Regions from separate parts of the Paraburkholderia sp. SUR17 genome, predicted to be linked through region 1. Evidence: riboswitches for the same ligand, from Rfam matches in the RefSeq annotation. Region 1 holds a riboswitch; the other holds the start of a gene.
What was found. A riboswitch is a leader RNA that binds a small molecule or an ion and turns the genes downstream of it on or off. The one in region 1 is predicted to bind thiamine pyrophosphate.
Positions count from the first base shown of each region.

Region 2: it holds a riboswitch for thiamine pyrophosphate, as region 1 does, so the genes downstream of both, P2869_RS15680 (FAD-dependent oxidoreductase) here and thiC (phosphomethylpyrimidine synthase ThiC) in region 1, are expected to answer to the same signal.

Region 1 is NZ_CP120508.1:1,328,922-1,336,865, forward strand. Features, by position in the region: gene P2869_RS05940 (DMT family transporter) at 56-1,018, opposite strand; gene P2869_RS05945 (L-lactate permease) at 1,346-2,944, opposite strand; gene P2869_RS05950 (hypothetical protein) at 3,169-3,609, opposite strand; gene P2869_RS05955 (glycine zipper 2TM domain-containing protein) at 3,946-4,170, opposite strand; gene thiC (phosphomethylpyrimidine synthase ThiC) at 4,482-6,413, opposite strand; TPP riboswitch at 6,506-6,622, opposite strand; gene P2869_RS05965 (GreA/GreB family elongation factor) at 6,757-7,167, opposite strand; gene P2869_RS05970 (DUF1223 domain-containing protein) at 7,616-7,944, shown strand, end outside.
Region 2 is NZ_CP120508.1:3,514,860-3,522,803, forward strand. Features, by position in the region: gene thiE (thiamine phosphate synthase) at 1-285, opposite strand, end outside; gene P2869_RS15670 (thiazole synthase) at 282-1,097, opposite strand; gene thiS (sulfur carrier protein ThiS) at 1,141-1,338, opposite strand; gene P2869_RS15680 (FAD-dependent oxidoreductase) at 1,381-2,511, opposite strand; TPP riboswitch at 2,737-2,857, opposite strand; gene P2869_RS15685 (ABC transporter ATP-binding protein/permease) at 3,112-4,860, shown strand; gene thpR (RNA 2',3'-cyclic phosphodiesterase) at 4,876-5,430, opposite strand; gene P2869_RS15695 (glutamate synthase subunit beta) at 5,666-7,132, opposite strand; gene P2869_RS15700 (glutamate synthase-related protein) at 7,240-7,944, opposite strand, start outside.

The DNA.
Region 1 (7,944 bases):
GTCAGACGGACGGACGCATCGAATTCTTCGAAGACCAGGTGGGTGCCGTCGCTCGTCACCCCCGCGTTTCCCCCCGGCCCACCGCCCTCGACTCACGCGGCCGCACCCCCGGAATGCGCCGGATCGCACCCGTCGCGAGGGCCGTGCCCGCCAGAATCACGCCGCAGCCTGCCAGCATGCCGGCCGATACGTGCTCGTCCAGAAAGAGCGCGCCCCACAGAATGCCGAACACTGGAATGACGAACGTGACGGTCATGGCCCGCGCCGGTCCCGCTGTCGCGATCAGATGAAAGTACATGATGTACGCGATGCCGGTGCACGCAACGCCGAGCGCGATCACGGCGCCCCAGGCATCGAGCGGAATCGGGGCCGAGGGCCATGACGCGATGGCCGGCGGCAGAAGCAGAACCGTGGCGCCCGTCATGGTGCCCGTGGCGACAGTGAGGGCGTCCACGCCTGCCAGATACTTCTTCGTATAGTTGGCCGCGATGCCGTAGAGCAGCGTCGCGCCGAGCGCTGCAGCGGCGGCAAGCGCCGTGGCGAACGGCGACGCTGCCGATGCTGCGGGGCCCGCATGCGGCGTCGCGATCTGATCCCACACCAGCGTGAGCACGCCCGCGAAACCCAACGCCATACCGATGCTGCGCAGTGCGCCGAGCCGGTCTTTGAGCCACAGAAACGCGACGAGCGCGCCCCACAGCGGCGTGGTCGCATTGATGACCGAGGTCACGCCGGCCGAGAGCGTGAACTCGGCATACGAGAAGAGGCAGAACGGCGCCGCTGAATTGAGCACGCCGACCACAATGAGCGGCAAGGCACGCTGGCGCAGCGTGGTCAACGCTTCGCGCGCGGGGCGCCGGGCGAACAGCACGACGAGAAGGAACAACGCGCCGATACCCACGCGCACGGCGACGAGCGGTGCCACACCGAAACCGGTTACGCCGACGCGAATGAAGAGGAAGGAGGCGCCCCACAATGCGGCGAGAATGACGAGCTGGAAGACGTTCTTGATATTCATGAGGGGTGCGCCGCGCACGGTTGGGTCACGACGTGCGACGCATGGTATCACCGCGCATGTGGCCGACGTTTCACGCCGCAATGAAACGGCAAGATTCGGGAGAGCGCATGAGGGCAAGCGAGCCGATGAGGCAGAGCACGCGAGACAGCCGCAGCAAAACCGCAGCAGGGGAGCCGCCGCTGCGTGCACGGCCGGATCGGCATCGGCACGCAGCGAGCCCGGGAGACACGAAGTTCAACCAGACGAAAGTGTCGCAAAGAGCGGGCAAAACTTCCGCTGCCCGCTATCCGTCGCCTGCCGCGGCGCGAGCGGCCGCAGCGATGGAAATCAATGCGGAATCATCCCCGGCACGACGTTCTGCTGAATCCACACGAGAATGCCGAGCAGGATGGTGAGCAGGATCGAATGCTTGAACGTCTTTGCAAAGACGTGGCCTTCCTGGCCCTTGAGATTGGTAGTCGCCACACCCGTGGAGATGTTCTGCGGCGAGATCATCTTGCCCATCACGCCACCCGACGAGTTGGTCGCCGCCATGAGCACCGGATGCAGGTTGAGCTGCCGCGCGGCCACCACCTGCAGGTTGCCGAAGAGCGCATTGCCCGAGGTATCGCTGCCCGAGAGGAACACCGCCACCCAGCCGAGAAACGCGGAGACGAGTGGAAAGAACGCTCCCACCGACGCCACGCCGAGACCGAGCGTGTAGTTGAGCCCCGAGTAGTTCATGAGATACGCGAGCCCCACGATCGTCGCCACCGTGAAGATGGCGATGCGGGTCTGCACCCAGGTATCGACGATGGCGCAGCCGAACTCGCGCGGCTTCAGCCCCACGACGAAGGCCGTGATGATCGCGGCCACCAGAATCGCGGTGCCGGTGGCGAGCGGCTGGAAGTCCCACACCGCGCCGTACGGTGCGTTGTAGAGCGTGATGTAGACGGCCTTGTCGAGTCCTGGCCACGGAATCTTGACGTCGCCGATCGCGAAGATCTTCGCCACCGTCCACACGATCACGACCGCCGACACGATGAGCCACGGGTACCAGCCCGCCATGCCACTGATGTCGCCGCGCACTTCCTTCTCGCGGTCGACGTTGATGGCGAAGTGCGGATCCGGCGCCGGCTTCCAGACCCGCACGAACGCGATGGTGAGGATCAGCGAGACGAGCGAGGAGAGCACGTCGGTGAGGCTATAGCTGATGTAGTTCGAGGTGACGAATTGCGTGAGCGCGAACGAAAGGCCCGAGACCAGCAACACCGGCCACACGCGCAGCATGTTGCGAAAGCCCGCGTACACCGCGATCACGTAGAACGGCAACAACAGCGCGAAGAACGGCAACTGGCGGCCCACCATCTTGCCGAGCGTGTCGGCGGGAAGATGAGTGACTGCACCCAGCACCGTAATTGGCACGCCGAGCGCGCCGAACGCGACCGGCGCGGTGTTGAAGATGAGCGTGAACGTGAGCGCTTCGAGCGTCGGGAAGCCGAGCAGGATCAGCAGCGAACTCGTGATCGCGACCGGCGTGCCGAAGCCCGAAATGCCTTCAAACAGCGCGCCGAACGAAAAGCCCACCACGACGAGCACGACGCGCCGGTCGTTCGGCATGTTGTCGAGCAGCCACATGCGGAACGCCGCGAAGCGTCCCGAGCGCTGCGCGATGTTGTAGAGCAGGATCGCGGCGAAGACGATCCACATGACCGGCCAGATCGCGAACACGGCGCCGGCCGCCACGGCATTGAACGCAAGTCCCACGGGGAACTGCCAGCCGAAGATGGCGACGACCAGCCCCACGATGAGCCCGGCCAGTGACGCCTGCCAGGCCGGCCGCCTCGCCCAGCCGAGCAGCACGAGCACGACGATGATGGGTAGCGCGGCCACGATGAAAGACGGCAACAGGGCGTTGCCGATAGGGGTGAGCAATTGATGAAACATCACGTCTCCTTCGTTGTTGTTCGAATCGTCGCGAACACCGCGCGGGTTGGGCGCGACGGGACTGGAGCAGGACGGATGGCGTCCCCGGCATCCGCGCGCTCATGCGCGGCGTGTGTGGACGTCTTTTAAGGCGGCGTTTCAATGGCCATACGCAGCATAGGAAACGGGCGTGCCGCGTCAAGCAGGGAAACTACGGGAGGCTGGGTTATAAATGCGCGGCGAGGTCAGTGATGGCGCCCGCCATGGCCGCCATGCCAGCCGCCGCCATGCCAGTAGCCGAAATTGAACGATACCGACGGGCCCCATCCGTACCCGCCCCAGGGGTAAGGGTAGTAAGCCGGATATACGGGCCACGCCGGATAGACCGGCACGGGCGCGACCACGACAGGCGGTGGCGCGTACAGCGGAGCGGGATACTGCGCGTCAGGTGGAACGTCAGACGGAGAAACGGTCTGCGCCGACGTGACGGGTGCCTGGGAAGACGACGCGGCCGAAGGCGCCGACGATGCCGAAGGCGCGATCGGCACTTCGCGCTGCGTAGCCGCGGTTGGCACCGGCGGCGCGTAATAGTAGGCGGGGTAGTACGGGTAATAGTAGTAGCAGCCGGACAGCGCAAGCAGTGCGCCGGCACTGGCTATGCGGGCCGCAGCGGGGAACAGCTTCATGATGAGGCGCTCCTTCTCGATGCTTCTTGCCGCATTCCGTCAGGACCATGGCGCTGCCGCTGATCAACCTGATCAACGCGGGTCGCGCGGCCGGGCCTGCTACGCGTGGCGCATACGTGGCGTGTGTCGAACAGATCGAGCATACGCCGCCGTCGGCACGTCGCCTATTGCAAAGCCGTAACGCCCTGTTTCACATCATTTCAGCTGCGCGACCCTAATAAAAACGCGGCGCACCCCGTGTTCGGGTGTGCGCCGCGCGAATCTCCCTGATTGGTGCCGCCGCTGATGATCGTTGTGTTATTCAGCCTCTGATGCTGCCGGACACTCCTGCGTGCGTTACTTGCCCACCTGGTTGCCGATGATGCCGCCTACGGCCGCGCCGCCCAACGTGGAGAGCGCATTGCCGCCGATGGCCGCGCCCGCCACACCGCCTACACCTGCACCGATGGCCGTATCGCGCTGCCGCGTCGTCATGTTGTCGCAAGCCGAGAGGCTCGCCACGAGAGCCACAACCGCCGCCAGCACACCAAGCCGTGCACCCGGATGCCGAACCGCTTTCATGATCGCTACTCCTTCTTGTTGAAAGACGCGGTGCCGGCGGTCAGGCCCGCCCGGCACCTGATAAAACGATCTTATCTAGGAGGGCCGTATCAGGGTGTGTACGCTTGTCAGCAGATTGTCGGATCGGTAAATAAATGTTTCGGGCTGTGGCGCTGCAGCGCAATTTCGCTGCATCGCACACCGCCCGAGTTGGCCTGCACCAAGGCCTGGACTAAGGCCTGCACCCAAGACCTGAGCCGCCGTCCTGTCGCGCCATGCTGCAGGGCGCAAGCTCGAACACGCAGACGGCGCAGGCAAAGCCCGCGCTTACGTCATTGCCGCTGGTAGATTTCGGCGCCTTGCTTGACGAACTCGACAGCCTTCACTTCCATGCCTTTCTTCAGTGCTTCGTCGTCGCTCAGGCCTTCTTTTGCAGCGTATTCGCGCACGTCCTGTGTGATCTTCATCGAGCAGAAGTGCGGGCCGCACATCGAGCAGAAGTGCGCCACCTTCGCCGAGTCCTTCGGCAGCGTTTCGTCGTGGAACTGGCGTGCCTTGTCCGGGTCGAGGCCCAGGTTGAACTGGTCTTCCCAGCGGAACTCGAAGCGGGCCTTCGAAAGCGCGTTGTCGCGCACCTGCGCGCCGGGGTGTCCCTTCGCGAGATCCGCCGCGTGCGCCGCGAGCTTGTACGTGATGATGCCTTCCTTGACGTCGTTCTTGTCGGGCAGGCCGAGGTGCTCTTTGGGCGTCACGTAGCAGAGCATCGCCGTGCCGAACCAGCCGATCATCGCCGCGCCGATGCCCGACGTAATGTGGTCGTAACCCGGTGCGATGTCGGTGGTGAGCGGCCCGAGCGTGTAGAACGGCGCCTCGTCGCACCAGTCGAGCTGCAGGTCCATGTTCTCCTTGATGAGCTGCATGGGCACGTGGCCCGGGCCCTCGATCATGGTCTGCACGTCATGCTTCCACGCGATCTGCGTGAGCTCGCCGAGCGTCTTGAGTTCGGCCAGTTGCGCTTCGTCGTTGGCGTCGTAGATGGAGCCGGGACGCAGGCCGTCGCCCAGCGAGAAGCTCACGTCGTACGCCTTCATGATTTCGCAGATCTCTTCGAAGTGCTCGTACAGGAAGCTTTCGCGATGATGCGCGAGACACCACTTGGCCATGATCGAGCCGCCGCGCGACACGATGCCGGTCATGCGCCTGGCCGTCATCGGCACGTAAGGCAGGCGCACGCCGGCGTGGATCGTGAAGTAGTCCACGCCTTGCTCGGCCTGCTCGATCAGCGTGTCGCGGAAAATTTCCCACGTGAGTTCTTCTGCTTTGCCGTGAACCTTTTCGAGCGCCTGATAGATAGGCACCGTACCGATGGGCACCGGGCTGTTGCGAATGATCCATTCGCGCGTTTCATGAATGTGCTTGCCGGTGGAGAGATCCATGACTGTGTCGCCGCCCCAGCGGATGGCCCACGTCATCTTGTCCACTTCCTCGCCGATCGACGACGTCACCGCCGAGTTGCCGATGTTCGCGTTGATCTTCACGAGGAAGTTGCGGCCGATGATCATCGGCTCCGTTTCAGGGTGATTGATGTTCGCCGGGATGATGGCGCGGCCGCGCGCCACTTCCTCGCGCACGAAGTCGGGCGTGATCTCTTTCGGCGCATTCGCACCGAACGCCGTGGCGCCGAACGCCTGGCCTGGATGCTGACGGCCCATCATCGCGGCGAGTTTTTCGCCGTTCGGGCCGCTCGCACGCAGGCTTTCCAGATATTCGGCGCGGCGCTGGTTCTCGCGGATCGCGATGTACTCCATTTCCGGCGTGACGATGCCTTGGCGCGCGTAGTGCATCTGCGTGACGTTGCGGCCGGCTTTCGCGCGGCGCGGCGTGCGGTGCAGGCCCGGAAAGCGCAGTTCGGCGGTGGCGGCGTCGGCGGCACGCTCGCGGCCGTAGGCGCTCGAGAGACCCGGCAGCGCTTCTGTGTCACCGCGTGCTTCGATCCAGCGCTGGCGCAGCGCGGGCAGCCCCGCGCGGATGTCGATGCGCGCTTCGGGGTCGGTGTAGGGACCGGAGGTGTCGTAAACGTAGACGGGTGGATTCTTCTCGCCGCCGAACGCCGTGGGCGTGTCGGCCTGGGTGATTTCGCGCATCGGCACGCGGATGTCGGGCTGCGAGCCGGTCACGTAGACCTTGCGCGAGTTCGGCAGCGGTTCGACGGCGGCGGCGTCCACACGCGCGTCAGCGGAAAGGAATTTTGGGTTCGCGTTCATGCATCTCTCCTGATGTGGGTTCGCTACGCAGGAGACGAAATGAACGTGGACGGATTTCGCGAGAAGAGGTGGCCCGAAAGCCGATGAAACCGAGGCGAAACCCGGACGCTTCCCTGCGCTGGCATTATCCAGATCAGGTTCAAAGGGTATTTCTCACCCGCGGCAGGCATCGCCGAAGCGACGCCGACGCAGGACCCCCGCGCAAGCAGCCGTCAAGATACACCGGGCGGTTGCAGCTTGGCAACCCGTTCCGCACCCCGCCTTGTACCGGTCCTGTATAGGCATCTGGACCCGCTGCCAGACCTTTTCGGTGCACCAGGGGCGGCGCTGCGCCGCGGCAATTTCACGACGCGGTGTCGTTGGCCGCCTCGGGCTGATACAGGATCTTGTCGACCTTCATCGCTTTCTGCACGCCGCCCGGCGTCGTGAAGTGAATGTGCTCGCCACGTTTCGCACCAAGCAGCGCGTGGCCCGCAGGCGAAAACACGTTGAGCCGTCCGTGCGCCACGTCGGCCTGCGGTGGGTAGACGACGGTCCACGTCATGGATTCGCCGGTCTGTTCGTCGAGCAGCACGACCTGCGATCCGATCGTCACCACATTACGCGCAATCTCGTGCGCATCCACGATGGCCGCATGCTCCAGCAACTCATCGAGCAGTGGTTGACGTTGATGCGCGAGCGCGGGCTCGGCCGCAAATTTCGTCAGGCGGGCCACTTCGAGCTCGGTCAGATAGCAGATCTTTTTCTTCTTCACAGCGGTTCTCCTGTTCGATCCAGAAAAGAAAAGCTTGCGGATGCGACTGGCCCGGAGCCCGACCGGCCGGCTCCATAAGCTTGAGGGAGGGCTGGTTCAGATCGGGCGCCGGGCGGTGGAGAGCGGCGCGACGGCAAGACCGGCAAGGCACGCTCGCGCGAACGTACGGCGAGCGCGTGCGCTCGCCACGCCCGTTCGGCGGTGGCGACGCATGAGACTCGGCATTCGGGTGCGGGGCGCGGGCATGGGAGAAACAGGCGTTAGCGCAAGCGCGTGTCGCGCGAGGCATTGAGGAGATGGAACGAATTCATCATAGCACCGCGTCCGTATACCGGCTCGTGGCTGCTATCGGCATTGCGTTTGCGTCGGCACAAAAAATTTTCGCTGGCGCTGTCATAAGTGGCTCACACCGCCGACCAACGTGCAGTTTCCTCGATCGGAGCCGGTGATGCAGACCAGATACGGATGGATGAGCACGCGGTGCATACGGGCGTTGGCGCTCTCGCTCGTATGGGCGGTGAGCGGCGCGGCGCAGGCTGCATCGGTCTGCACGGCGCGCAGCCCGGCGCATCGTGTCGCGCTCGTCGAGCTCTACAGCAGCGAAGGTTGCAGCAGTTGCCCGCCCGCGGACCATTGGCTGAGCCAGTGGAAAGACGGCGGCACGGCGAGCGGGGTGGTGCCGCTCGCGCTGCACGTCGATTACTGGAACAGCCTCGGGTGGACCGATCGCTTTTCGCGGCACAGTTTTACGGAACGCCAACAAGGTCTCGCCGAGCG
Region 2 (7,944 bases), 1.7 Mb from region 1:
GCGCTCGCCGCCCAGATGCAACGTGGCGCGTCCTTCCGCTGCTTCGATCACGCCGGCGCCGCGCACGAGCCAGCTCGCGAGGTGTTCGCCCGCGTGCGATGCATTCGACACGGCGATCAGGTCGCCGCCGTTCGGCTCGTCCGGAGCCGTCAGGCAGACGCGCCAGGGCGCGTGCGTGGGCGGCCAGTCGCCAAGACGGGCGCGGATGCGCTCGACGGCCTCGGTCAATTCATCGGCGGGCGGCCAGAACAGCTCGCGCGCCGGCAAGGGCAATCTTTCGGTCATGCTGCACTCCCATCCTGATGCCAGAACGGCATGCCCACCACGGGCGTGCTCGCCTGCGCCATCTGCCGCTCGGCCATCGGCCCAGCAAGGTAGGCCTCGCGTCCGGCTTCCACGCCGAGCGCGAAGGCGCGCGCCATCGCCTCCGGATGCGTCGCCTGCGACACGGCCGTGTTCAGCAGCACGCCGTCGAAGCCCCACTCCATCACCTGGCACGCGTGCGACGGCACGCCGAGCCCCGCATCGACGATGAGCGGTACATCGGGCAGCCGCTCGCGCAGCACGCGCATCGCGTACGGATTCATCACGCCTTTGCCGGTGCCGATGGGCGCGCCCCACGGCATCAGCGCCTCACAGCCCGCGTCGAGCAGACGCCGGCCGATCACGAGATCTTCGGTGCAGTACGGCAGCACCTTGAAGCCGTCCTTCACGAGCCGGGCGGCCGCTTCGATCAGCCCGACCGGGTCCGGCTGCAGCGTGTAGTCGTCGCCGATCAGCTCGAGCTTGATCCAGTCGGTTTCGAACACTTCGCGCGCCATGTGCGCGGTCGTCACCGCCTCGGCCACCGTCTGGCAACCGGCCGTGTTCGGCAGAAGCGGCACGGCATGGCGCTTGAGCAAATCGAAGAAGCCGGCTTCCGCGCCGCCTTCGGTCATTTGCCGGCGCAGCGCGACGGTCACCATGCCGGGGCGCGCGGCCTCGATGGAGCGCGACAGCGATTGCAGCGACGGGTAACGCGACGTGCCGAGCAACACGCGGCTCGCGAGGGTTTCGCCGTAGAGCGTGAGCGCGTCGGCGGGAATGGAGGTGGTCATGGCAGACAATCCTTTGCAGATGACGGCGAAGGTGCGGCGCCGCTCAGCCGCCCGCGACAGGGGTAACGACATCCAGCCGGTCGCCGGGCTGGAGCGCTCGCGCCGCATGCTGCGTGCGCGCGACGAAATCGCCGTTCAGCGCCACCGCAAACGGCGGACGCGCGCCGAACGCGGCGAGCGCGTCGGCAACGGTCGCGCCGTCGGGCAACGAAAAAGGCTTCTGGTTCACGTGTATATCCATGGTTCGCGTTCTGTCGGTTCGCTCACGCGGGCTCGATCGCGTTCAGACCGGCTCCTCGGCGTGCTCGAGATGAAAAAGGCTGGACCAGCGGGCGTCGCTGCGCCACTGCGCGAACGCATCGGCATCCGCGATGCTGCCCTCAAGCAGCGTCTGTGCGAAGCGCGCTGCTGCGTTGGCCACTTCCGGCGCAATCATGTAGCCGTGCCGATACAGGCCGTTGACGCGCAAAGTGCGTGCGCCGTCCCAGACGAGCGCGGGCCGGTGGTCGGGCAAGGTCGGACGGCATTGCGAGTTCAGTTCGAGAATGCGTGCCTCGCCGAAGGCGGGATGCACCGAAAACGCCGCGCTCAGCAGTTCCAGCGCCGAGCGCACGCTGACGGGCGACATGTCTTCGCCTTCGATCTCCGTCGCGCCGATCACGTACACGTCGTCCTGCTTGGGCGCGATATAGATCGGATAGCGCGGATGCAGCAGCCGCACGGGCCGCGTAAGCGAAATGCCCGGCGCGTGCACGCGCGCCACTTCGCCGCGAATGCCGCGCAGCGTGGGCCAGACCGGCTTGCCGCCCAACCCGCGGCAGTCGATCACGACACGTGCGTCGGGATACGCCGTGCCCTCGACCGCGCTGTTCCAATGCGTATCGACCTTACGCTGGGCGAGCCCGGCCGCGAGTGCACGCAAGGCCTGGCGGTTGTCGAGCTGACCTTCGTTGGGCAGCAGCCATCCTTTCGCGAAACGGCCAGCGAGCGCCGGTTCCGCGTCGCCTACCTCGGCGCCCGCCAGCGAGACGAACCCGCCTTCGACGAGCCCCGCCGGCGCATTGGCGCGAACGCGCCGCTCGAACAGCGGCGCCTCGGCGCGGTCGGCATGGTGCCAGACGACGAGCGTCCCGTTGCGCTGCAAGAAAACGGGTTCGGGCAATTCGGCCAGGATGCGCGGCCAGCTTTCCAGCGAAGCCACGCCGAGTTCGGTAATGAGCACTTCGGCGACGGCGGCCTCCGCAAGCGGCGCGAGCATGGCGGCAGCCACCCACGCGGCCGAGCTGCTGCCGTCGGCGTCACCGCGATCGTAAAGCGCCACGCGATGTCCCGCGCCGGCAAGCTGCCACGCGACGAGGCGGCCACAGAGCCCGCCGCCGACCACGGCGAAATCCGGTCGGACAGCGGCGTTCATGAGCGCGCTCCAAGCGACGCGCGTTGCGTGACCATAAGCGCAGCAGCGCGACAAACGCGCCGGTGAAAGCAAAGAACTGGAGAATGAGCGGTCATCGTATCCTTTCCGTACGGCAGGCTGCACACGTACACAAGGACGAAACCGGCTGGCGAGGCCGGCCGGACGCACTCCGATATGTGATGAAGGAGCGCCGCCCGGCGGGAGACTGGACGCATGGGCATCCAGCGGGACTTTCCCGAAACTTCCCGCGCCGGTATTACCCGGATCGGGTGCGAAGGGTCTCTCTCAGCCTCGTCGCTGGCCGCCGCGTGCTGCCGGCCGGCGCGAAGCACCCCTGTTTCGTCAGCGGCCATTAGACCATAAAAGACAGAACCGCCGCAAACGAGGCAGGACGCCGCAGGGCGCGCGGCAGGGCCGCCGAATAGGGAGCGCGCGGCGGGCTCTGGCACAATGCCGTGGACCCGATTAAGGCGTGTTTAAGCGGTGCCGGCCAGAATCCGCCAGGTCACCGCGCGCGGGGAATGCCCTCACCGCCCGCGCCGTGTCAGGATCCGCAAACCCGCCGTTGGGCCGGCATCTCAATCCGATATCAGGAAGCTCATGACCAATCCCACCTCCAGCCCTACGTCCAGCCAGACCGACCGCGTCTCGGCGTGGAGCCTCATCAAGCCCTACTGGGTGTCCGAGGAACGCAAGATCGCCTGGGGTCTGCTGATCGCGATCATCGTGATGAACCTGCTGCTCGTGGGCATCAATGCATGGTTGAACAACTGGAACCGCGATTTCTACAACGCGCTGCAAAGCAAGAACGTGCATGAATTCCCGCACCTGATGCTGATCTTCACCGGCCTCGCGTTCGCGTTCATCATCATCGCGGTGTACACGCGTTATCTGCGCCAGATGCTCGGCTTTCGCTGGCGCCAATGGCTCACCACGAAGTATCTGCAGGAGTGGCTGGGTGAAGGCACGTTCTACCGCATCGAGCGTGACCGTCTCACCGACAACCCCGACCAGCGTATCGCCGTCGACCTCGATTCGTTCGCGACCACGACGCTTGCCCTCACCCTCGATCTGATCTCCACCATCGCCACCCTCGTGTGGTTCTCGATCGTGCTCTGGAGCACCGCGGGCGCGTTGACGGTGATGCTGGGCGGCACACCGGTGCAGATTCCCGGCTACATGCTGTGGGCCGCCATCGCGTACGCCGTAGTGGGTTCGATCCTCACGCACAAGGTGGGGCATCCGCTGGTGTCGATCAACTACCAGCAACAGCGCGTTGAAGCCGACTTCCGTTTCGGCCTGATCCGCCTGCGCGAGAACGCAGAGCAGATCGCCTTCTACGACGGCATGCGCACCGAAGAAGCCAGCGCGAAGGACCTCTTCAGCCGCATTCGCGACAACTGGTGGCGCGTGATGAAGTACACGAAGCGGTACTCCTTCGTCGTCAACTTCTATGGCCAGATTGCGAATATCTTCCCGATCGTCGTGGCGTCGCCGCGTTATTTCGGAGGCGCAATCAGCTTCGGCACGCTGATGCAGATTGCCGGTGCCTTCGGCTCCGTGAGCGACTCGCTGTCATGGTTCGTCAATAGTTACGGCACCCTGGTGGAGTGGCGCGCCACCGTCAATCGTCTTCGCGAATTCAAGCGCGTGATGCACCAGCCGCATCTCAAGGAATCCGTATTGCCGGCCACCGAGCACGGCGGCATCAACCTCCATTACGTCGACGAAAGCCAGCTCGTCACGCGCGGCCTCACGCTCGCCCTGCCCAACGGCGAAACGCTCGCGCACGTGCGAGACGTCGCCATCAAGCCCGCTTCGCGCTGGCTCGTGCGCGGCCCGTCTGGCTCCGGCAAGAGCACGCTGCTGCGCGCGCTGGCGGGCCTCTGGCCGTTCGGCAGCGGCTCGATCGACGCGCCCGTGGGCGCTCGCATGATGTTCATCCCGCAGCAAAGCTATCTGCCCATCGGCACGCTGAAGGCGGCGCTTGCCTACCCCGCCACGAGCGACACGTTCAGCGACGACGACTGCCGCGACGCGCTGCGCCAGTGCCGGTTGGAAGACTACGTGGACCGGCTGCACGAATCGGCTCACTGGACGCGCGTGCTCTCGCCCGGCGAACAGCAGCGGCTTGCGGCGGCGCGCGTGCTGCTGCACAAGCCCGACTACGTGTTCCTCGACGAAGCGACGAGTGCGCTCGACACCGAAAACGAAGCGCACGTGTATCGCGTGATGAACGAGCGGCTGCCGAACGCCGCGATCGTGAGCGTGGCGCACCGCGAGTCGCTGGCGCAATTCCATGACGAGACGCTCATCATCGAACGGGCGCTGGAGCAGGCGGCCGCGTAAATGCGGCCATGCCGCTCACGTGACCGCCACGCTCGCCAGCGCCTGATACCGCGCGCCTTGCCGCGCAAGCGTGCTCGAATACAGCATTAGCGATTCGAAGCGCGCGAACGGCGGCAGGCGAGCGTCGGCGGGAATCGTCGCGGCAGTCACACCCCGTGCGAAGCGCGCGAGCGTGATGTGCGGCCGAAAGGCCCGTGCATCCACGGGCAAGCCCAGTTCGATCATCAGCGAGCGCACGCGCCAGTCGAGCGCCACGAAGTCATCGGACATTGCCAGCGTAGCCACCAGCAATCGCGGATGCGCTGTGCCCGGCCAGCACTCGATGCGTTCGAACGCAGCCGGCGCAAGCGGCGCAGCGCTTGCGTGCAAGGCGGCGGCGAGCGCGTCGGCCGTGTCTGCCCGAAGCGCACCGATGAACGTCACCGTGAGATGAAGCTGCCCGTCGGGCACGCGTCGCGAGTCCGGCGGTACGGGCACCGCAGCCAGCGCCTCGCGCGTGGCCGCATCGGGCGAGAGCGCGATGAAGCAGCGTTGCCACCCTTCGGGGGCGCGGGTGTCGTGATCGAGCATTGTCGGCGACCGGCTGTCCGTACACAGCGTGATCTTATCCGCAACGCCGTGTGCGAGGCTGGCGCGGAAAGAAGGCAATAAGCGGAAGGCAACAAACGAAAAAAAACCGGGTCGCCCTTTCGGGGCGCCCGGCTTTTCGTTACTGCATCGTCGTCTCCACCTGGTCCTGCGAATCTCCTCTTGCAGTCTGTTCGCAGGGCGCCCGCACGAAGCCGGCGCCCATGAGCGCAGAGGCTTATCGCGGCAGGCTGGAGCTGCCCATCAGGTAGGCGTCCACCGACCGCGCACACTGCCGGCCTTCGCGAATCGCCCACACGACGAGCGACTGGCCGCGCCGCATGTCGCCAGCGGTGAACACCTTGTCCACCGACGTGTAGTACGACTTGTCGCCTTCGGTCGCCGCGCGCACGTTGCCGCGCGGGTCCTTGTCCACGCCGAACGCTTCGAGCACCGGCGACACCGGCTGCGTGAAGCCCATCGCGAGCAGCACGAGGTCGGCCTTCATCTCGAACTCGGAACCCGGCACTTCCTGCATCTTGCCGTCCTTCCACTCCACGCGCGCGGCGATCAGCTTCTCCACCTTGCCGTTCTTGCCTTCGAAGCGCTTCGTGGCCACTGACCAGTCGCGCTCGCAACCCTCTTCGTGCGACGACGACGTGCGCAGCTTGACCGGCCAGTACGGCCACACGAGCGGCTTGTTCTCTTCCTCGGGCGGCTGCGGCAGCAGTTCGAACTGCGCGACGCTCTTGGCCCCGTGACGGTTCGAGGTACCGACGCAGTCCGAGCCCGTATCGCCGCCACCGATCACCACGACATGCTTGCCCTTCGCGAGCAGCTGGTCAGCTACCTTGTCGCCGGCATTGACCTTGTTCTGCTGCGGCAGGAATTCCATCGCGAAGTGAATGCCCGCGAGTTCGCGGCCCGGCACCGGCAGGTCGCGCGGCGTTTCGGAACCGCCAGCCAGCACGACGGCGTCGAACTGCTCCTTGAGGTCCTCGGGCGCAAGCGTTTCTTTCGCCGTGTTGCCGATGTGGGCCGGCAGCGCGTCTTTGCCGATGAACACGTTGGTGCGGAACGTCACGCCTTCGGCTTCCATCTGGCGCATGCGGCGGTCGATCAGCCACTTCTCCAGCTTGAAGTCGGGAATGCCGTAACGCAGCAGGCCGCCAACGCGGTCGTTCTTCTCGAACACGGTCACGTCGTGGCCCGCGCGCGCCAGTTGCTGTGCAGCGGCGAGACCCGCGGGGCCGGAGCCCACCACGGCCACCTTCTTGCCGGTCTTGTGCTTCGGCGGCTGCGGCGCCACCCAGCCTTCGGCCCATGCTTTGTCGATGATCGCGTGCTCGATCGACTTGATGCCGACCGGGTCGTTATTGATGCCGAGCGTGCACGCCGCTTCGCACGGCGCCGGGCAGATGCGGCCCGTGAACTCCGGGAAATTGTTCGTGGAATGGAGCACTTCGATCGCGCTCTTCCAGTCCTGGCGGAACACCAGGTCGTTGAAGTCCGGAATGATGTTGTTGACCGGGCAGCCGTTGTTGCAGAACGGAATGCCGCAGTCCATGCAGCGCGCACCCTGGACCTTCGCGTCCTCGTCGGTGAGGGCCGCGACAAATTCCTTGTAGTGCTTCACCCGCGTAAGCGGTGCTTCGTACGCCTCGTGACGGCGTTCGAATTCGAGAAAACCGGTTGCCTTACCCATGTGGCTCTCGTCTATCCATGTATTCGGTGGGGGATCGGCGTGTGCCGCGCACGCTCTCGCGTACGGGGCACACGCCTCGTCGATCGTGTCGGGCTAACGCTGCGAAGTTATGCGGCCAGAACTTCCTTGCTCGCCTTCTTCGCGCCGATCTCGCCCAGCGCGCGCCGGTATTCGGTCGGGAATACCTTCACGAACTGGCGCCGCGCCGCGTCCCAGTTTTCCAGCAGCGCCTTCGCACGCGGCGAGCCGGTGAACTGGAAGTGACGCTCGATCAGCCCCTTGAGCAGCGCCTCGTCCGTCTGGCCCGCGTGCCACAGCGCGCGGTCCACGGTGTGCTCCTGCTCGGCTTGCTGCAGCACCGGTTCGAGCGCGACCATCGACTTGTTGCACTTCGGGCCGAAGGTGCCTTCGGGGTCGTAGACGTAGGCCACGCCGCCCGACATGCCGGCCGCGAAGTTACGGCCCGTCTCGCCGAGCACGACCACCGTGCCGCCCGTCATGTACTCGCAGCCGTGGTCGCCCGTGCCTTCCACCACCGCCGTGGCGCCGGAGTTACGCACGCAGAAGCGCTCGCCGGCCACGCCGCGGAAGAACGCTTCGCCTTCCAGTGCGCCGTACATCACCGTGTTGCCGCAGATGATGTTTTCTTCCGACTTGCCGCGGAAGTCGTTGGTCGGACGGATGATGATGCGTCCGCCGGAAAGCCCCTTGCCGACGTAGTCGTTGCCGTCGCCGACGAGGTCGAGCGTGACGCCCTTCGCGAGGAACGCGCCGAAGCTCTGGCCCGCCGTGCCCTTCAGCTGGATGTGGAT